DNA from 4 places in the Neobacillus sp. KR4-4 genome. Region 3 is predicted to be linked to each of the others. Evidence: riboswitches for the same ligand, from Rfam matches in the RefSeq annotation. Region 3 holds a riboswitch; each other region holds the start of a gene.
The links. Region 3 has a riboswitch for cyclic di-GMP ahead of ACE198_RS25700 (anti-repressor SinI family protein). Riboswitches for the same ligand answer to the same signal wherever they lie in the genome.
Positions count from the first base shown of each region.

Region 1: linked by a shared signal. The riboswitch ahead of ACE198_RS14875 (TadA family conjugal transfer-associated ATPase) and the one ahead of ACE198_RS25700 (anti-repressor SinI family protein) in region 3 are both predicted to bind cyclic di-GMP.
Region 2: linked by a shared signal. The riboswitch ahead of ACE198_RS01800 (DUF3789 domain-containing protein) and the one ahead of ACE198_RS25700 (anti-repressor SinI family protein) in region 3 are both predicted to bind cyclic di-GMP.
Region 4: linked by a shared signal. The riboswitch ahead of ACE198_RS18065 (anti-repressor SinI family protein) and the one ahead of ACE198_RS25700 (anti-repressor SinI family protein) in region 3 are both predicted to bind cyclic di-GMP.

Region 1 covers NZ_JBHHJU010000013.1:68,693-74,232, reverse strand. The annotation lists gene ACE198_RS14890 (DUF2777 domain-containing protein) at 40-603, shown strand; gene ACE198_RS14885 (YisL family protein) at 671-1,027, opposite strand; gene ACE198_RS14880 (fumarylacetoacetate hydrolase family protein) at 1,165-2,073, opposite strand; gene ACE198_RS14875 (TadA family conjugal transfer-associated ATPase) at 2,227-3,267, opposite strand; cyclic di-GMP riboswitch class I at 3,423-3,509, opposite strand; gene ACE198_RS14870 (spore germination protein) at 3,759-3,980, shown strand; gene ACE198_RS14865 (spore germination protein GerPB) at 3,998-4,228, shown strand; gene gerPC (spore germination protein GerPC) at 4,287-4,901, shown strand; gene ACE198_RS14855 (spore gernimation protein GerPD) at 4,898-5,074, shown strand; gene ACE198_RS14850 (spore germination protein GerPE) at 5,080-5,487, shown strand.
Region 2 covers NZ_JBHHJU010000002.1:23,145-28,684, forward strand. The annotation lists gene ACE198_RS01785 (MFS transporter) at 1-730, opposite strand, end outside; gene ACE198_RS01790 (LCP family protein) at 811-1,791, shown strand; gene rfbB (dTDP-glucose 4,6-dehydratase) at 1,891-2,862, opposite strand; gene ACE198_RS01800 (DUF3789 domain-containing protein) at 2,965-3,075, opposite strand; cyclic di-GMP riboswitch class I at 3,124-3,208, opposite strand; gene ACE198_RS01805 (VanZ family protein) at 4,229-4,690, opposite strand; gene ACE198_RS01810 (glycosyltransferase family protein) at 4,805-5,540, opposite strand, start outside.
Region 3 covers NZ_JBHHJU010000039.1:1,260-6,799, reverse strand. The annotation lists gene ACE198_RS25715 (DNA topoisomerase III) at 1-186, opposite strand, end outside; gene hutH (histidine ammonia-lyase) at 510-2,036, shown strand; gene ACE198_RS25705 (hypothetical protein) at 2,270-2,473, opposite strand; cyclic di-GMP riboswitch class I at 3,090-3,177, shown strand; gene ACE198_RS25700 (anti-repressor SinI family protein) at 3,208-3,330, shown strand; gene ACE198_RS25695 (helix-turn-helix domain-containing protein) at 3,420-3,746, opposite strand; gene map (type I methionyl aminopeptidase) at 4,017-4,766, shown strand; gene ACE198_RS25685 (DUF1128 domain-containing protein) at 4,806-5,030, opposite strand; gene ACE198_RS25680 (YtxH domain-containing protein) at 5,224-5,540, shown strand, end outside.
Region 4 covers NZ_JBHHJU010000019.1:5,779-11,318, forward strand. The annotation lists gene ACE198_RS18050 (nucleotidyltransferase domain-containing protein) at 1-943, shown strand, start outside; gene ACE198_RS18055 (DUF421 domain-containing protein) at 991-1,695, opposite strand; gene ACE198_RS18060 (VanZ family protein) at 1,733-2,212, opposite strand; cyclic di-GMP riboswitch class I at 2,762-2,845, shown strand; gene ACE198_RS18065 (anti-repressor SinI family protein) at 2,874-3,023, shown strand; gene ACE198_RS18070 (lactonase family protein) at 3,123-4,184, opposite strand; gene mgrA (L-glyceraldehyde 3-phosphate reductase) at 4,340-5,332, shown strand.

The sequences.
Region 1 (5,540 bases), on a different contig from region 3:
CTAAAAAGAATATGATATCATCTGGCACGGAGGTTAATAATGAATCGACAACAACGAATGAGACTATACGATTATCAAGAGAGAGCCTACACAGAAGGAACGGTTGAACAAATTAATGACCAATGGATCTTCTTTGATGAGGAAACGGAAGAAGCTGAAATGTTAGATGATTACCTTCAGCAAGAAATTGAAGTCTTCCGAATGAACCGTTGGAAGAAAGGTAAATTGTATGAAACAGGAAAAATCCGGATTGGAAATGAAGCAACCATGCTCCGAAATCATGATTTAGTCAGGATTAGGAAACATTTAGTTTATTCGCTTGAAAGGCTTTTAGATGGGGTAAATGATGATGCTTTTTTTCAATTTGTTACCACTCTAAACTCCTTAAACTTTTCCATTTACGATTGCATCTACTGTTATAATCATTTATCTTTCTTATCGGATGAAAATCGCAAAGATGGGGTAAATTTTATAGTTTTCGATAATCAGGATCAAATTTGTAATGTCCAACACCATTTTTGCTATTACGAAAAGGTGAATGATCGATTTGAATTTACATTAAATACAGGAAAACGATTAGTGATAGAGAAAATGATTTCATAGATAAAAGGCATGGGAAATTCAAAAGGCTGCCGAATTGTTCGACAGCCTTTACAAGATAACATTAAAATTATGGGTTTAAAAATGACATTGGCAATCTTCCACCCAGATATAAAACAAGAACCCATGCAACGACAAACTGAATCCAAAATACAGAAGTTCTTCTGTTATTAGCCACACGGCTAAGAATCATTTCGAATAATCCGATTATCCAAAGTCCGACAACCGCTTTTAAAACATACCAAACATCAATTTTGTAAACCGAAAATAGAAGCCCTGCACCAGTTGCAATAATAAGCAAATATAATACTCGTAAAATCATTTTAACAATTTTTGCACCTTTTTCTTTTCCACCCTTATGTAAAAAAAGTGCTACTACAAATAGAATTAATGCTAAAAGCCAAGCCGTAATATGACCGTGAATCAAGTTAGTTCCTCCTTTTGTATAAAATTTCTTTTAATTCGAACCTTATCATACCATAAACAGTTTATAAACACGAAAAAAAGCAAGTCAAATAAAGTTACAAATAGGAGAATGCTATAAATTATTTTTCAAGTATAGCTTTATTCTTGAATAGTATTCTTCAGTGTCCCAATTTTTTCAATTGTGACTGCCATCTGATCACCTGGAGATAAAAATTTAGGGGGCTTAAACCCTTTCCCTACACCAGCTGGTGTCCCAGTTGCAATAATATCACCAGGTTCCAGTGTCATTCCATCTGATAAAATGGAGATAACCTCTTCAATCGGAAAAATAAAATTCTTAGTATTTGAATTCTGTCTTAATTCTCCGTTTACTTTCGTCTCGATATTTAGGGAATTCGGATTATCGATAGAACTTTTATGAACAATGCAAGGTCCCATCGGACAGGTTGTGTCAAGGCTTTTGCCGATGAAAAACTGCTTGTGCCTCGATTGCAAATCTCGTGCGGTTACATCATTAATAATGGTATAGCCAAAAATGTAATCCAATGCCTTATTTTTTTTTATTGCCCGCCCCTTTTTACCAATGATGACGGCAAGCTCGCCTTCATAATCAAGTTGAGCCGTTATATTTTTGTGATTTAGGACCATTTCATTAGGCCCAATAACTGTTGTTGGTGCTTTTGTAAAGACCATAATATGTTCAGGGATATCGGCTTCACTCCCCATTTCAATCGCATGTTCTGCGTAATTTTTCCCGACACAAAAAATATTCTTACTTGGTCTCGGAATAGGAGCAAGCAAAGTTACCTGTTCAATTGGGACGAAAAAAGATGAAGTTTGTCCGCAATTAGTAACCCAATCCAGAACCTCTTTCACCTTTTTAATAAAGAGATCTCCTAAGTCGATACATTTAAGCAGGGAAGGAGGAAAACTTCTTATGCCCATTCTTGCTTCTTCAGCAAGGTTTAACAAAAGGACTGCGGCCTCAGTTTGGTCAAGCAATCCAACGAACAATTCATGGTTATATTCTACTGTCACAAATTTCACTCTTTTTCACCTCAATATGATTGTCTCACAATTAATATATTAAAAGAAATAACTCCCTCGAACAAATTTAGTGAACAAGAAAAAGCCGAACCCTATTTAAAGGAAATTCAGCCCCTAATCATTCATAAATTTAATGCCTCTTATTACCTGAGATTATTTAAACAATGACGCTGGAATATGAATCCCTGATGCCTCTAGGCGATCATAAAATTTGGGGCGGACACCAGTCGGTATAAGTTGTCCAATAATTTTCCCCTCAGAATTAATTCCTTTTTGTTTAAAGGAAAAGATGTCTTGCAGAACGATATTTTCTCCTTCCATTCCTTGAACTTCAGTAATATTGATAATTTTCCTTGTTCCATCCATTAAACGAGTTTGCTGGATAATCACATCGATTGCTCCTGCAATTTGCTCTCGAATGTCTTTAATAGAATTATTCAATCCTGCTAAAAGGACCATGGTTTCCAAACGGCTAATCATATCCCTTGGACTATATGAGTGCCCTGTAGCAAGTGAACCATCATGGCCAGAATTCATTGCCTGAAGCATATCAAGCGCTTCTCCACCACGGATTTCTCCGATAATAACACGGTCAGGTCTCATTCGTAACGATTTCTTGAGAAGCTCTCGAATCGAAATGGCTCTTTTACCTTTTATTTCGGAAGGTCGAAGTTCTAGTGAGATTACATGACCCTGTCCCAACTGAATTTCGGCAGCATCCTCAACCGTTACGATTTTTTCTTCATCAGGTATAAAATTGGAAAGGGCATTCAGAGTGGTTGTTTTACCAGACCTCGTACCACCGCTAACAAACATATTCAAGCGGGCTTTCACGCATGCATCTAGAAAAAATGCCATTTCTTCTGTCACTGTCCCAAAGTTGATTAGATCTTCAATTTGGTAGGGATCCTTTGAAAATTTCCTGATTGTAATGGCTGGTCCATTTAATGCAAGGGGAGGAATGATGGCATTAACACGTAAGCCATTAGGCAGCCTAGCATCTACCATTGGCGAACTTTCATCGATTTTCCATCCAAGTGGGGCAAGAATTTTGTCTATCATTGTCTTGACATGTTCATTGTCACGGAATTGTACTGACGTTAATACCAATTTTCCTTTACGTTCACAGTACACCTGGTTAGGTCCATTTACCATAACCTCTGAAACATCTTCATCTAAAATAAGGGGATTTATAGGTCCAAAACAGGTTAAGTAGTCGATTAGTTTCCACCTCCATAAAATAGAAATAACCCCGCCTTTACCAAAGGGGGGATAGAATTCATAGAATATTCATAGATACATAGAACAACTATGCAGACATGAATATCCATTATGAAACACCCTAATCTTTCGGTAACTGGCTGGCTTAGTGCAAATGCACCTTAGCCCCTATAGCTTTGCGTCACTGATTTTCATCAGGTTTGCCTTTATCGAGAAACAGTGTTTATTTCCGACTGATCTCTTACTCATATAATAGTCCCTTTCTAAACAACCGAAAACCCAACTTATTTATTATTTTCTGTACAAGCAAATAGGTAATTATAACTATTTCTAATCGATCGTTCTACAAATGAATATTAAAAATCGTATCGGATTTTTGATTTCAATAATTTTGGGCGTATCAATCACATTACCTTTACCCATACATAGGATGTAGAAGATACTATGAAAAAAGGGTGTTGAAAATGCCAGCAATTGTTGGAGTTGCACAGGTCATTACGCTTGGCAGCAGTTCTGTCTTCCATATTGGCGATGTATATAAAATCATGCCATTTTCTACCGCAAAAACATTTTCTGGCGCTGGTTCCTTTAACACTGGGGATAGCTTACAACTTCAAAATAATGTAAGTTCCACTAATACAAGTGATTCAGATGTTTACGATCAAGGGATTGCACTTAATGCTTAATGAATGGGTGATTTTAAATGAACTTTTATATCCAGCAGTCCATTCAGATTAATTTCATAAAAATTGGCGGGATTACCAATTCCTCAGTCTTACAAATAGGTAGTGCTGGGATTATTAAACCGATGGCTCATTTATATAATACTGGCGGATTTACTGGACCTGCACCACAAACAATCAAATCTTCAGGCTCTTTATTAGGGACACCATCAGTGCCCCTACAAGCCGCAGTAAGAAAACAGGATAAATAGGCCGCCGATCTTATGATAATCAATACGTTTATTGGAGAAATAATTGTGAGGTGATTATATGTATCAGGATTATTCCCAATATCTTCAATGGCTGCAGATGTGTATTCAAGCTCAGGAGCAAAGAATTCAGTCTTTAGAGAGCACTCTCCAAAAAATGCAAGCAGAAATCAAACAATTATATGAAAAACAGGCCATCCATGTAGACAAAATTGAGTATAAATTTGATCAACTAAAGGTAGAGACTCTTGAAGGTACGTTAAACATTGGTCTAAATCCATCCGAATTAGCAGGAATTGAAGACTTTGCCGTACAAAATCAATCCTTATCCACCCCAATATCACCAAAAGATCAAATGCAAAGATCAATGAAAATCGAGGAAGCCATTTATAGATATTTAGAATCGGATTTACCTCCTATAGTGGAAGCTACTCAGAGAGAATTGAACGTTCTGCCAAATGACGAGTATTTAGCATTCATAAAACAAGACATCATTAAACAGCTTCCGAGTAGGATAGAACATCATTTAAACACCCATCCTGCGGACAATCGCACGATTGCAGATGCCCCTTCAGATGATTTAATTATTGAAGCATTAAAGAAGGAAATACAAAACGGGGTAATGGTCTTTTTTAGTAATTTACCTGATAACCTGAAAGGGATGCATACAGAATGAACTTTGTAGTTTATAACCGTGAACTCTTTGTCCAAAACATCAAAATCACCGGGGTGGCAAGTTCCTCGTTAGTAATGGTGGGAGATACAGAAACAATCCAGTTAGCCTCTACTTTTGATACCCCTGCGGAATCATTAATTATAGGTCCTTTTGTTCCGCTATCACCGGAGTGAACAACATGCTGCAGAGAACCTCTTGTGTAGATACAATTAATATTAAAATCGTCTCTTTTTCCTCTACGGTACAGATAGGGGATTCCTGTATTATAAATGGTCTTTCAAGAGCACTCGCGGTCCAAAGGGAGAGCGAAGTGTTTTATGGAAATGAAGGGAACTTATCCTCTTACCAGGTCTATTCCGAACCTATTCCTTTTCTCCCTATTAATGAATCTTACACATATTCCCGTCAAAATCCTAACCCACTAATTAAGGTTGGCCGAATTGATATTACGGGGATATCTTCAGCTTCCCTCTTGCACGTTGGGAGCAGCAACCATGTTTCCATGGAAGCCAGAATTAAACATATTCGACAGTTATATCCCAGTCCTAGAAATGGCGAAAACGAAGGAGAACAAGGACAAAGATAAATGCATAAGTTACTCATAAGGATAAAAGTAACTTTTCTAAAAAGGATGTTTGT
Region 2 (5,540 bases), on a different contig from region 3:
TTAAAAAGAATAGCCCGCATATTGCTGTAATAATTTGTGTGCCCACTAATAGATAAAATCCACCTACAAAGTTATTCCCTCCTAGACTTCCAATAACCACTCCCATTATTGTAGGCATAAATGCCGAAACTAAGTTCCCTATGCCATTTACAATTCCATATGTACTTCCTACACTTCTAGCATCAGACAAATTTTGAACCATCGTCGGAATTGCTGGACCTTGTATTCCCCAAAATCCATTAGCCAAAATCAAACCGATTGCTGTAATGATTGGGTTTGTGGATATGATGGCCGTTGTTACAGAAAGAGCCGTGCCCACTCCACCAATTACGAATAAAAGAGTCAATTTTCTTGTGGGTAAGCGATCAAGGATATATCCTCCAAGAAAACCAGTGCCTATACTTATCACAAAAGGTAGAGAAGCGATCATTCCCATTTGTTTTAAAGAAAAGTGTTTCTCTTGCAAAAGATAAGAAGGTAACCATGCACTTGAACCCCATAAGTAACTTAAAGTTGCGATTTCAATAATTAGAATCCAAATCAGTCCCGGTGTCCTAAATGCTGTAGACATAGTACCAATTAGCTGCTTGTGCCTCTTAATTCCGCTATTATTCGCGGCATCAAAATTTCTATTATTTTTACCTGGCCTGCGGATGAATAATAGCTCTGGCTCAAATGAATATGGACAAATACAACCGCGTTCCTTCCAATTAATTAATATTGAATCCAATATCCAAAAACAGTAAAATATTTTTATGACTATTAACCTAGTTAATTTAGAGGAAACTCTCTACCAATATCGGAGGAAATATGAAAGAAAAAGGCAAAAAAAATAAATGGAAAATCGTAGGATTTAGCTTTTTGGGTATCCTTTTACTCGTTATTGCTGGCGTAGGATACGGATATTATCAATTACAGCCAGATAATCATTTTACATCCGTTCCCGTTGTAAATTCTGGGAACAATGAACAGCAAGTAAATAAGAGTGTAGAGATAAAAGAACCTGTTTTTAATTTGTTATTAATCGGTTCCGATGAAAGAAAAGGTCAAAAGATAGGGCATTCTGATTCAATGATGCTTGTTCATGTGGATTTAACGAAGCATAAATATGATGCAATAAGCATTCCACGTGATACCCGTGTCCATTTAGATGGCTATGGATATACCAAAATTACGAGTGTCCAATATATTATGCAGGCAACAAAAGGGGCCAAAAAAGGGATAGAGGCTGCTGTCAACGCAGTTGGAGAATTAACCGGTGTTCCGATCAATTATTATGTAGAAACCAATTATGGCGGCTTTCAAGCGATGGTTGATGCGGTTGGTGGTATTGATATGAATGTCCCATTTGATGTTAAATTAACCCATCCTTGGTATAAGGAAAATAAAAATAAAGTAATAAGTGCAGGTACACATACTTTAGATGGAAAAATGGTCGCAGAGGTTGTCCACGAACGCTATTCTCTAAAAAGCGGAGAGTATGGCCGTCAAAAACTCCAAGAAGAGGCACTAAAAGGAATTGCTAAGAAAGCTCTAAGTCCAAGTAATATCAATAATCTGCCTTCACTCGTAAAATCTATTCCTAACTTTGTAATAGCAAGCAATATGTCAACTTCCGATATGTTAAGTCTTGGACTTGCAGCAAAAGACTTTGAACCAAATACACAATTGGAATATCATCAGATTCCTGGTGTTGGAAAAAGAATGTATGATGACATTTTAAAGGCTAATAACTATCAACTGGTAATTGACCAGGATAAAATCAAAGATTTAATATCCACTCACTTTTAAAATACGATTTAGCTATAAAGTTTACATCAAAGGAGAACTGATTTCAGTTCTCTTTTGATTTTTCCGTTAGATGGCTGGATATTCGGTAATTCAGCAACTTTACCTGATCCGACCCCAATTGTTATTTAAATACCAGTTAATAGTTTGAGAAATACCAGTTTCAAAAGTAAAAGTAGGCTTCCAGCCAAGCTTCTCTATCTTCGCAGGATCAATAGCATAACGTTTATCATGCCCCAACCGATCCGTTACAAATTCAATTAAATCAACCGACCTCCCTAAGAAACGAATGATTGTCTTTACCACTTCTAAATTACTCCGCTCGTTATGCCCGCCAATATTATAAACTTCTCCCGTAACACCTTTATGCATGACAAGATCGATGGCTGAACAGTGGTCCAGGACATGGAGCCAATCCCGGACATTCTTTCCGTCTCCATATACCGGAACCCTTTCATTATTTAGAACCCTAGAAATGGCCATTGGTATCAGTTTCTCTGGGAATTGATACGGTCCATAGTTATTAGAGCATCGTGTAATATTGACTGGAAGTCCGTATGTTGCATGATAGGCTCTTACTAGCAGGTCTGACGATGCTTTACTTGCACTATAGGGACTATTGGGCTGCAATGGGGACTCTTCTGTAAAGAACGTAGTTGGATCAAAGTCCAATTCACCATATACTTCATCGGTCGAAACATGGACAAACTTCTTAACACCCACCTGCAGAGCCGCATCTAATAACACTTGAGTCCCTAAAACATTGGTCCAAACAAAGATACTCGGATCAGCAATCGATCGATCGACATGACTTTCCGCTGCAAAATGTATCACATAATCAAACTTCTCTTGTTCAAACAACGAAATGATCACCTCGCGCTCCGTGATATCCGCCTTAATAAAATGATAGTTTCGTCTCCCCTCGATATCATGATGCTTTGTTATATCACCGGCATAGGTTAATAAATCAAGATTATAAATATCGTATTGAGGGTATGTATTCATCATATAATGAACGAAATTCCCGCCAATAAACCCAGCTCCGCCAGTAATCAGTACTTTTTCCCTTCTCACCCCGTTCTCCCCTTCCGTTTTTTTAAATTATATGTAATTAACTTATTTTGAAAAATAAAAAACAACCCCAAAAGTTGAGGTTGTTTAGAAAACGCTTTCAAATTATCGTTGTGATTCAAGTAGTTGGTCTCCTCTTTTAGCTGCAACCATAAGACTCATTACTGTAAGCATAGAGAACGATCCAACAAATAAGCCTGCAATAAAGATAACCATAGTGTAACCTCCCAGAGTATATTCATAATCCGTCGTAAGGTGATCATATTCGGCAGCTGGCTGGCATAGTTTTAGAACCTTAGCCCCTTTAGTTTTGCGCCTCCACTTTTCAATGGATTTGCCCTTTCGTACGAACTATGTGTTTTTATTGATAATATACTAATTGTTTCTAGTAATAAATAGAGCAAATAACCTATTTATATGTTAATAATCTGGCAATTGCAAACACCTTCATTATTGATTCTGTTCGACAATGCCATAAAATTTGTAACTATTCATCGAACGAATTAAATATAACCGTTCATCCATACATGGTTAAATAGTGATAAGCAACCTGTTTCGGAAGTGGAGTGATACATATGGCAGAGAAGGAAGATGGGCGAAATTTCGGCAGGGGCTGCCTTTGGGGGATTCTTTTATCCATTCCTTTATGGGGAATCGTCTATTTTATCCTACGTAAAATCTTTCACTAAGGAGAGGCACTCTCGTTCCAATTGAAAAATAGTAAATAATAGATTGGTCCCCCCCTTGACATAAAAAGTCTAATAAGTGAATCTGTCGAAATATTTTGCATGTTATTTGCATATTTCTACTTTATTCCCCATCCATATTTGGTTATCATATAAAAAAGAAAACTGAAAGCGTTTACAAATATACTAAAAAACTGAACCGTGCATTACCAGATTTATCTACAACTAACAATAGGAGTGGATTTCATGGACAAGCAAGGGAATCTTTTATTAGGATTATTGTGGGGGACGTCTTTAAGTGTTCCATTATGGTTTGCGTTTTTCGGTTGGATTAAATTAGTTATTCAAATGATGATTCATTCATAGTGTACATATCCATATAATAAAGTACGGTATAATGTACTAGATTCCAAATCGCTATTCCCGTTTTATGGTAGGTTTTCAAAAAAATCCACCGTAAAGCGGGAGGATTTAGCATACAAAAAAAGTGTATCTTAGGTATCCGAAACGATAATTTTCATATTCCCCATCTTATTCAAAATCTCCGAAACCGACAGGAAGAATCAAATGTGTACCCTTCTTCAACTCAAATTGTTCTGGGTCTCCAATACTAATGTGCCTTCATATAATACTTGAACCGTTCCGCTCGGTCCTTTAACATGTCACCAGGCTTAATTTTCACTCTAATTGATAACTTTTGTTGAATAACTTAGCTTTCTCTTTCTATTAATCAATAAAATGAATGACAGAACAAGAAAGGCTCCAAGAGAATCAAACAAGACATCCCTAAAAGATGAAACTCTTCCTGGCATAAACGATTGATGGAATTCATCTGTTACCGCATAAAGAAAGGTTAGCACCCATGAAAGAATATAAGAATATCGATAGATTTCAAGTGATTTAAACAATAATAGAGCTAGTATCCCGAATACCGTAACATGTGTTGCTTTCCTTACGATCAGGTTCAGTACATTAATCTCTTCATGGTCCGCACTAGGTGTGTGAATAGTATTGTGCTCTTTCACTACTACATGTTGAATAGCCTTGGATGTTTTTTCTCCAGTAAAATACGGAAGCTGTGTGAAGCAAAAAATTAATGCCATCCAAAGAATCGATGCTAGGATCCAACCTTTTCTTTTATTCATCTATACAACCTCCCTTCTATTTTAAAAATATCACTTATCTTAAGTTTGTAGAAAAAGGAGTATTATGTAACCAAGTCAACGTAAATCCCCCTTACCCAAGATGTATAAATAGAATTATTTCATTATTTTCAGGATGTCCTTTGCTATCTTATCTGCTTCATTATTATTAGATGAGATATTCTTTCTCATTTCCCTTTCCACACAATTTATGGTTGACGCGTCAACTTGATAGTCCTTGAAATCATCCCATTCGATTGTATGACAAAGATGATGTTTCTTTAGATAATTGATCGTATTTTGATCCTCTTTCATGGATGCTCGATTAAGGATTAATAAAGGGACATTAGCACTTATTGCCTCCCCAATCATTCCCCATCCTGCTTTTGAAATGACTAGATCCGATGCAGCAATATAATTTTGAGATTCCAAATAATCACTTGGAATTTGAAATACATTTGGACGATTAACATGAACATTTGAGGATACTAAAAATACGCAGTTCGGGCTGTCCCAAATGGGAAGTTCCTCAAGTGAACCCACGTCTATTTTCATTCCAAGTCCTAGAAAAATGACATTCCGAGTCTCATCTGGGTTAATCAACTTTCTAATTCTTTGAACCTCTTGCCAATCTACTTCTCTAGAAAAAAATCCATAATGATTGGTTGGGACATTCCAATTTTCATTGCTTCCTGCCAAAGAGTAGAAATGTGTCATCTTTTGATAGGCCGCTTTGTATGCCTTTAGTTCTCCGTCATCAATTAAATTCTGATAAGCCGTATACCATGAAAAATTAGAAAGACCAATAGAAGGAATATCCAATCTTTGAGCCGCTTCAAATGGGAGTGGTGAA
Region 3 (5,540 bases):
TAAATTCCAGGTTTTATATTTTGTGTCATAGTGTTCTGGCATTTTTAATTCAATTAAATGGCCGAGTGCCCATGTGACAATATATTGATTGCCTTCCATATAACTTTTATGTTTTTGATTGCAGCCAAGTACACGGGCAAGTTCCCTAGCCACACTTGGCTTTTCAGCAAGTACAAGAGATTTCATAGTTACTCCTTTCAGGTACATCCATTTTAACCTGTATATAGTATAACGGAATCTCAAGATATTTTGTAACCTAAGCATTTTTCCTTTCATTTATTATCTCGCTAAAGTATTATCGTCGTAAAATTCTGGAAATTAAATTGACAAATATGCTTAGCACACCATACAATATTATCACTAAGTTAAATAAAGAATGGAATGATACCCATGAGGCATCTGAAAAAATTCAATCAATTCATCATAAAAGAGGCTGGACTCCCAATCTATTAGATTCGGAATCCAGCCTCTTTCTTTATTATACTACAGTGGTAGAGGAGAGAGACGATATGATAACACTGACAGGTGGAAGTTTAACATTAGAGCAGATGAAAGATGTTTTATATCGAAAACAAAAGATCATGGCTTCAAGTGAGAGCCTGGAAGCAGTTAAGAAGAGTCGAGAAGCAGTTGAAAGAATTGTTTCTGAATCAAAAGTAGTTTATGGAATTACGACAGGATTTGGAAAGTTCAGCGACGTCCTTATTGATAAAAACGATGTTCAGGACCTCCAACTTAATTTAATTCGCTCCCATGCATGCGGGGTTGGTGAACCTTTTCCAGAATTAGTTTCCAAAGCAATGGTACTTCTACGAGCTAACGCTCTCCTCAAGGGTTTTTCAGGAGTCAGACCTGTTGTCATTGAAAAATTATTAGAGTTAGTAAATCAGGATATCATTCCTGTTATCCCACAGCAAGGTTCTCTGGGGGCAAGCGGTGATTTAGCCCCGCTTTCTCATCTTGCACTGGTTTTAATTGGCGAGGGAGAGGTATTTTACAAAGGGAAGCAAATGGCGGCTTTTGAAGCACTCCAACAAGAGGGAATTTTGCCTTTAACCTTGGGGGCCAAAGAAGGTCTAGCCCTTATTAACGGGACACAGGCGATGACAGCTATGGGTGTGATCGGGTATTTGGAGGCTGAACAACTAGCACATGAAAGTGAGCTAATTGCAGCTATGACAATGGAAGGGTTAAATGGAATTATTGATGCATTTGCGGAAGAAGTTCATGTTGCTAGGGGTTATAAACAACAAATTGATACAGCCGCAAGAATCCGTGGTTATTTAAGTGATAGTTTATTAACTACACAGCAGGGCGAGTTACGAGTTCAAGATGCTTATTCTCTCCGCTGCATTCCACAGGTTCATGGTGCATCGTGGCAAGCTCTGGATTATGTGAAAGAAAAATTAGAAATTGAAATGAACGCGGCAACGGATAATCCATTAATCTTTGATAATGGGGAAAAGGTGATTTCTGGGGGGAATTTTCATGGACAGCCGATTGCTTTTGCAATGGATTTTATGAAAATTGCCGTGGCTGAACTGGCGAATATTTCAGAAAGACGGATTGAAAGATTGGTTAATCCGCAGTTGAATGATTTACCAGCATTCCTTAGTCCTCAACCTGGTTTGCAATCTGGGGCAATGATCATGCAATATGCGGCAGCGGCACTGGTATCAGAGAATAAAACACTTGCCCATCCAGCCAGTGTTGATTCCATCCCATCCTCTGCTAATCAGGAGGACCATGTAAGTATGGGTACAATTGCGTCAAGGCATGCCTATCAAATTATCCAGAATGCACGAAGAGTTGTGGCAATTGAACTGATTTGTGCGATGCAGGCGGTGGAGATTCGCGGGATTGATAAAATGGCTGCAAATACTAGATTGTTTTACGACAAGGCACGCGAACAGGTAGCATCCATTAAACAAGATAGGGTATTCTCAAAGGATATTGAAAAAGCTGCTTATTGGCTTAAGTCAATCGATTTTTCACCATTTATTAGAAACTTAAGGATTGAAAAGGGACAATTCTAATAATGAATTCTTAAAAAATAAGAAAGATAAGTTTTTGAACTTAGATTACTGTCTAGCTCCAGCGCCCTAGCGGCTAGTGTCCTTCGCTCTCCGCCCTACGATAAGTCAACATCGAATCGCCTCCGGCTCTTCGTGTTTCCTTTATCTCAGTTGGAGTGCTCCAGGCCATACGCCGCTGACCAGGGCGCTTGCGCTTTTCTTAATAAAAAAAAGGCGTGAGATGCTCACGCCTTTTATTCTGTCTGATCATTTAGTAATCGGGCAGTATCTCCTCGATACTCATCCTCGTTTTCTACACGATTTTTAAACGCTTCACGTACAACTAGGAATTCTTCGTCACCAACTGCTTCTTTCGCATGTTTTTCTGTTAAACTGCCTTCCGGGAAGTTTCCTGGATGGTTTTTCTTTTTATGTTCAAAATGTTCTCCACGTGCCAATTACAACACTCCTTTCGTCTACGCAAGTATCATTCCCGAAACAGAGTGAAATAATTACTTTTTTAATTCCTTCCACAAAAAAGAAAAAGCTGAATGACAGTGGAATCCTTTTAATAGATTCAATCTTCACCAACTTTTTGTTTGGTGGAGTCTGGCTTGCATATGCGATCCAAAAAATACCCTGCAAACACAATAAATGCAATCGGAATTGAAAAATTCAACACATGGATAAAGGTCATTGTATGAAATCACCACCTACTCTAGAATATTAATAATATTCAGAAAATAATTTCGTTGTTTACATTATATGCCAATTTTCACAGCTTAGACAAATATTTAAGTTATATGTTGGAAAAGTATTCTGGTTTTGGCTAACGAAAGGAGTAAACAACAAGGTTTTTTCCAAAAACTAACTATTTTGACAGATGGTGTTTAGATTAAAAGTCTTAATTGGGATATTTTTGTAGAAATATGGTATAATTTGTTATAAATAATTGTGTGAAAATTTAATCAATACGACAAATTACAACAACCAACTAAAATAGGACTAGATATAATATCAATAACGATTAAGTAAATTGTCCTATCGAATTCAGTGACTTAAGTTTTATTAAATGTCAGAAAAAGGCAAACCTGTTGAAAAGCAGGGACGCAAAGCCGAGGGTCTAAGGCAGGTTTTTTGCTAGGATGGCCGGGCTACCTGGAATACATTCTGTATTTTAGGAGTGAGTATAGTGGTTATTACGAAAAATGAATTTGAAGTAATCGATCAGGAATGGATTGCACTCATATTGGAAGCAAAGGACTTAGGGTTATCCATAGAAGCAGTTCGTGATTTCTTGGTCACAGAGAGATGATAAGACACATGGAAGTACAAAAAAAGCATTCTACACAAAAATAACTTTTTTGTAGAATGCTTTTCTTTTTCAATAAGATTGTTTTATTTCTACTTATCATTTTGATTAATTCGCCATTTGTTAAATTCAAGGAAATCTCGAAATTGTTCCTTAGAAACGCCCGAATTCATTGCGTCCTTGACTAGATTCATCCAATCAATATCTAGTTCCTCTTTATTAATCTCTTCATGTATCAAGTGATCTACAGGAATATTTAAAACAACAGCGATTTTTTCTAGAAACTTTATAGAAGGATTCTCTTGTTTGTTATTTTCAAGGTTACTTAAATAAGATTTAGCCACACCTGCTTGAGCAGCAAGTTCGGAAAGTGACATCTTTCTATCTAAGCGAAATTTTTTTACGCGATCACCAATCATTTGTCTCACACCCAATTATTATTCACTCTACATTAATTCTATCAAAAAGAATAAGAAAGCACCATATTAAGAACAAATTAATAAGGAAAATATGTACTTTATGAAATAATATAGATAAAGTATTTTTGAAAAAATATCAGGATAGAGTTATATTAAAAGTGTTGCCTATTGCGGCATGTTTTATAATTTATTAGTGGTATGTTTTTAGTCGAATAACAATTTTGATTTGCATACATAAAAATAAATAAAAAGGAAGGGGACCCTACAATAATGATTGTCCTTAAATCACAACGTGAAATAGATGCAATGAAAAAGGCAGGGGAAATTCTAGCTGCCTGTCATAAAGAAATAGCTAAATTGATTAAACCAGGTATTACCACTTGGGAAATTGATGCCTTTGTGGAAGAATTTCTTAAGAAAAAAGGTGCGACTCCAGAACAAAAAGGCTATAAGGGCTATGAATATGCGACATGTGCAAGTATAAATGACGAAATATGCCACGGCTTTCCAAGGAAAGAACCTTTAAACGAAGGGGATATTGTGACGGTAGACATGGTTGTTAATTACAACGGTGCGCTAGCGGATTCTGCCTGGTCCTATGCAGTTGGAGACGTATCAGAGGAAACGGAGCGTTTATTAAAAGTAACAAAAGAAGCGCTGTATAAAGGGATCGAACAGGCCGTTGTCGGTAATCGAATCGGAGACATTGGGCACGCAATTCAAAAATATGTTGAAAGCGAAGGGTTTTCGGTTGTAAGAGATTTTATTGGCCACGGAATTGGCGCTGTAATTCATGAGAAACCGGATGTTCCTCATTATGGACTGCCAGGCAAAGGGGCAAGAATCAAAGAAGGGATGGTCTTTACAATCGAGCCCATGGTTAATGTAGGACGATATCAAACAAAAATGGATCTCAATGGCTGGACGGCAAGAACTATTGATGGAAAGTATTCAGCGCAATACGAACATACCCTTGCCATTACCAAAGATGGGACCGTCATCTTAACTGAACAAGATTAACAACAAACAAACCCGTTATGTGCATAACGGGTTTTCGCTTTATTTCTTTCGAAGGCTTCCAAGCTCTTCTACTAATGCTTGCATTTCATTAGGACTAAACGAATTTTTTCTTTGGACCATATCATAAATCTCTTTCAGTTCCTCGTACATTTCTTCATCAAAATGTGAAGGTTTAATCGCACCAAGGTTCAAGACTTTTAACTTTTCCTTTATTTGTTCAATCATAAATTCAACATTTTCAATCGACTTTTCAGATAAATTCATTTCGGTCATCCTTTCCGAATAATTATTAAGTTCATCTTTTCATGTAAGAAATTATATGTCAATAAAAAAATCATTAAAAGAGAATATGGACTTGCATGCACTCCGTCTATCTAGGAAAATAAAAATATGCAGGTTTTGGTATTTTTTACATGGGGTACTATTGATAATAACAAGGATTAAAGGAGACGTTAACATGACACAGAAAAATCAATTTTGGCGCGGAATGATACTCGGGGCCATTGCTGGCGGGGCCATTAGCCTTTTAGATAAACAAACACGTGAAGTGATGAAAGCAAACGTACAAAAAAACACATCAAGACTTACCTATGTTTTTAGAAATCCTGGTGAAATTGCGGAGAAAGTTAAGGAAACAGCTGAAAAAGTCAAGACAACCGTAAAGCAGGTTAATGAAGATATCTCCTTTATCACAGATAAGGTAGAAGAATTACGCGAATTAACACCTCAGGTAACTGACATGATAAAAGAAACGAAGGATACTTTCTCGAAGGA
Region 4 (5,540 bases), on a different contig from region 3:
GGGGAGGCTCGAGCAAACTCCTGCGTTTTTTCAATTTCATCTTAAAGAAGAATATAATAAAGGATTGTATCAAAATCTTTTTATTAAAAATCAAACAGATCAATTATTAAGGTTGTTTGAGGAGAAAAAGATAGACGTTATTGCGCTGAAAGGGGTTTATTTTGCTGAGAAATATTTTGGCCACATCGGGGCAAGGGCTACCTCTGATATTGATTTATTAGTCAAAATTCAGGATCTTACTATCGCCATTGAATCTGTTAAATCGTTAGGTTTTACGGTGGAAGAAGAGTCCATACCTGGTCATTTTCATTGTAGTTTTAGCAAGAAATTACCTGATTCGCCCACGCCGCTAGTGGTGGAATTACATTGGGATTTGGTAAAAAGAAGTACCTCGAGGTTTAATATAAATGATCTTTGGGAGCAGTCGGTACCCGTGAGCCAATCCGGGTATATTAAAGAACTTTCCCCACTTCATACCTTTTATATGATTTGCCTTCACGGCTGGCGCCATAATTTAGACTCAATGAAATATTTTATGGATATTATTCAAGTCATTGACAAGGAGAGGAAGGAGATTGATTTTGACCATTTCATACAGCTCGCGGAATCTCACCAAACCTTAAAGCGGAACATCAGGACCTTATCCATCGTTTATCAGCAATTTCCACACTTAGACGAAATCAAGATGTTCCCATTTCAAGTGAATACTCTTTGGGAATACCAAACTTTAAAGGCATTTAGGCAGTACTGGGATTTCCTCGATTATCAATTTTTTAGCTATGATACATTCAAACATACATTGATTGAAATTGGTAACTGGCTTTGGCCTTCAGAATATGAAGTATCTTCACAAATAGATGAGCAGTCACAAGGCAAGAAAATGTACCTCTTGTTGTATAAGAAGAGACTTACTAGTCTATTAAAGGCGGTATTGCCACATTAATAAGCCATCTAACCTAACCAGATGGCTTATGTTTCTTTCATATGCAATTATTTATAAATGAATACCCTCAAATTGTTTTCCCCATCAATTGTGGCTAACAAAACATTCTGGATCCCTGTTTGATGTGTTTGATTAAGAGTATCCACAAGCCACCTTTCATTCTTGTTTTTTTCTTCTAGTGTATGATGAACAATCTTGCCTTCTCTTATAACGGTCTGTGGGAGATCAAAAGGCTTCGTTGTCATCTGGTAGGTGGATGGCGTAATCGGCTCATACTGCGGATCTAAGAAAATGGAAAGTTTCCCATCTGATTCCCATAGCGCTAATGCTACTTTTTTTACATCCTCAATTTTTTCTTTTCTCAACTCTGCTAATAAATAATCAATTGAAATTCTAGCTTTCTTTAACCCTTTATAAAGAATTTCTCCTTCTTTAATAAGAGGAAATGGATCGGGGTCTAGAAACTTTCCGATGCGGGTTGATTTTAAACTGATAAATAAACCACCGGTATACAGAACCACCAATACGATGGTTGTAGTCATCGCACCTTTCATTCCAAGGTGCTCGTCTGATAATGGATGGGCAATAATATTACCAACAACTAGGGCGATAACGAAATCAAGTAATCTTAATTGAGAAATGGCACGTTGTCCCATTAGTTTAGCAACAATGAGCATAAAGAAGAATCCAATTACAGCTCTTAAAATCCACTCCATTAAATTAAGCGTTTCTTGAGCTTGCAAAAAATCCATTGAAGGCAAATAGTCACTTCCTTACCTTGTAAACGTCTTACTTAGTATTGTCACGAATAAGTACTTTTAATATAAAAAATACTGATAAAATACCGAATGAGTCAATAACTAAATCGTAAAGCCGTCCATCTCTACCAAAAAACAGTTGCAGGAATTCTGTTAAAAACGCAAAAATAATGGATATGCCAATAGAATATTTGTGACTTCTAAATAGATTGAAGAGAAGAAAATCCATGATCGCAAAACCAACAAAATGTCCTAATTTAATTTTAATAAATTCAGGATGAATCAAAGTTAAATCATTAAAATAAAAAAAAGACAAAAAATCAGGATTTGAAACCCACTTTAATCCAAAAGAATGTAAATATATTAGTCGCTCTATACTCTCAGTCCAGGTATTTACCAACAAAAATAGGCCCCATAAAATAATCAATAGAACTTTTATGAAAAGAAATCGTTTCTGTGTCTTTCTTTTCTTATCGATTCTACAACTACCTTGTATCGGTTGATGATCCAAAGTCCTTGCTCCTAACTAACTATTATTTCTTAATATACATTTTACCATTGTTCCTTTTAAAGAACAAACGGGGATATTCACATTAAAATAATCCAATAATCTACCACTTTCGTATTATAGGTGAATGAAATTTATCTGGGTAAAATTAACTCCTCTCCGTTTACAAAATTCTACAATTTCTTTATAATGAACAAAGGAAGTTCTTTTTTAGGAACTAATAATTAGAAAAGAAGGGGAATCATGATATATCCACTAATAAAAGAAAGAAACAAGATTCACATTGTGAAGGATTCCTATCATTGTGCATGCGGTATAGTCTTTAACAAGGATCGGATTATTAATAGGAAGACCCTTAAAAAAATTAAATTTATTGAAATAGGTCAGGTAACATGTGAGAAATGTGTTTTAAAACTTCTAAACTACGATTAATTGGTTTATATAAATTTTGTCGAAATTCTGTCGATATTTTTGGAAATATTTTCATTTAGTTTCCATCAAGACTATAGTACTATTAGTTTATTCTATAATAATTTAATACTTTAATACTATGAATGACAAAGGCAAACCTTTCGAAAGATTGGGACGCAAAGCTACAGGTCTAAGGTTTTTAACTAGGATGGCTGAGTTACCTAAAATAGTAATCATTTTAGGAGGGTTAATTTTGCCTGCATTAACCGTTGAACAAGATATTGATACAGAATGGTTAGATCTTATTAATGAAGCTAAAAAGATAGGACTCTCTATTGATGAAATTAGGGATTTCCTAAATCGCTCCCTTGGATTAAAGACGATTGAACCGGAATATAATTAATAAGAGGGGTAATTGAGTGTTTAATTTTCGCAATATTCAATTGATTAAAAAAACAGCTTAACAAATTAATGAGCAATTTGTTAAGCTGTTTTTTTAATTTTAATAATTTAAAAACTTCACACAAACCGGATACGGAACCTCGATATCAGCCTGAATCAATGCAAGTTTTCCTGTGTTTTCATCACGCGAAAACAAGACGAGGTTACTGGACTCTTGGTTTGACGCCACAATGAATTTCTCTGTTGGGTCGAACATAAAATCTCTCGGCCAATCACCTTCAGTGGAGGTGCGATCAACAAAACTAAGCTCTCCCGTTTCTTGGTTTACACGGAAAACAGCAATACTGTTATGGCCACGATTCCCCGCATAAACAAACTGTCCATCAGATGAAATATGAATGGCGCTTCCTTGATTATTCTCGGTGAAATCTTCAGGAAGCGTTGAAATATATTGTTTCTCTGTAAAATGACCATTTTCCGAATGATAGGATAAAACAATCACTTCCGAACTAAACTCTGTCATGATATATGCAAATTTTTGGTTCGGATGGAAAACTAAATGTCTTGGTCCGCTTCCAGCTTTTAATGGAAGAAAGTGCGCTTTTGAAAGTGTTCCATCACTGTTGACTGCATAAGTAATTAAAGCATCAATACCCAATTCAACCACTGCTAGATAATTCTCATCAGGGGTGATGCCGGCATAATGGGTATGCGGTTTCTCTTGTCTTGGGTCTGGACCAGAACCTTCATGTTTTATAACCGATGCAGCTGGTTGAATCGTTCCATCTTCCTGGTTAATTAAATAAGATTCTACCGATCCTTTATGATAATTGGCACTGAATGCATAACGGTTGTTACTGTCAACACTCACATGACAAGGCGATGAGCCCTGAAGTAACTGACGATTGAGCTCGGTTAATCCGCCTTCCCTGTTTATGGAATAAGCAACTACGCCTCCATTTTCTCCTTCTTTAGCCACAGAATAGAGGTATCGATTGTCCTTACTGATCGTGACATAAGTTGGATTCTCTAACTGTGCAGCTGCAACTTGAATATCTTCGATTCTTTTCTTATCCGTATTTAGTTTAAACGTATAGATTCCTTCGCTGCCGCCCTTGGTGTATGTTCCAATATAACCGATAAATGTTTGGTTGTTTGTCATTTTTTTGGCTCCTCGAAAAATGTAGTCTGTTTATTTTAGCAGAAATTTTATTTATTACTCAAATATAGAACCTGAATTAACTGAAAATTAATTTGATATGGTATAGTTTGGGTGTTAGTTTTATCCAAAAGCGAATAGAAATGAGGGTACCCCACATGGTTTACCAAGCTGCAGAAAATCGTTATGAATCAATGAAGTATAATCGGAGTGGCCATTCAGGGTTATTACTACCGGCCGTTTCACTTGGACTTTGGCACAACTTTGGCGGTGTGGATACATATGAAAATGGACGGGCAATGCTGAAAAGAGCGTTTGATTTAGGCATTACCCACTTTGATTTGGCCAACAATTATGGTCCGCCGCCAGGTTCGGCTGAAGAAATGTTTGGTAGAATCTTAAAAACAGACTTTGCTCTATACCGTGATGAAATGATCATATCTTCAAAAGCGGGCTATACGATGTGGCCGGGTCCATACGGGGATTGGGGCTCAAGAAAATACTTGATATCTAGTCTAGATCAAAGTCTAAAACGAATGGGACTTGATTATGTTGATATTTTTTATTCACACCGTCCAGATCCCAATACACCACTTGAGGAAACCATGGGGGCATTAGATTCTATTGTTCGTCAAGGCAAGGCGTTATATGTTGGAATCTCTAACTATAGTGCTGAACAAGCGTCAGAAGCTATCAAAATCTTAAATCAGTTAGGAACACCTTTGTTAATCCATCAGCCAAAGTATTCGATGTTTAACCGCTGGATAGAGGATGGCTTACAGGATGTGCTCCAGGAAAACGGGGTAGGTTCAATCGCTTTTAGTCCGTTAGCGCAAGGTTTATTAACAAATAAATACCTAAAAGGGATTCCAGCCGATTCTCGTGCAGCAAGCTCTACAGGGTTCTTGCGTGAGGAGCATGTAACTTCAGAAGTATTGAATCGTGTTCAAAAATTAAATGAAATTGCAACAGAGCGTGGTCAGAGTCTTTCACAAATGGCGCTTGCTTGGGTTTTACGCGGAGAAAAAGTTACTTCTGTCTTAATAGGTGCAAGCAGAGTGAGTCAAATTGAGGAAAACGTTGCTGCATTAAATAACCTTGATTTTTCAGAGGAAGAATTAATAAGAATAGAGGATATTCTAACTAACTAAGAAGATGGATGGGCTATTGCTCATCCTTTTTTTAGGTGATAAAACTCACTTGCTTAGTTTATTGAATACACAAACTAATGTTAAGATGCTATAATAATTCCAATCGTAAATAATATTTATGAAAGCGGTGTCTTTACGATTGATAGAGGCAGTTAAAACTAAAAAGAAAAGTAAATCTAACTAAGATTATCAATCAATCAGGAGGAAA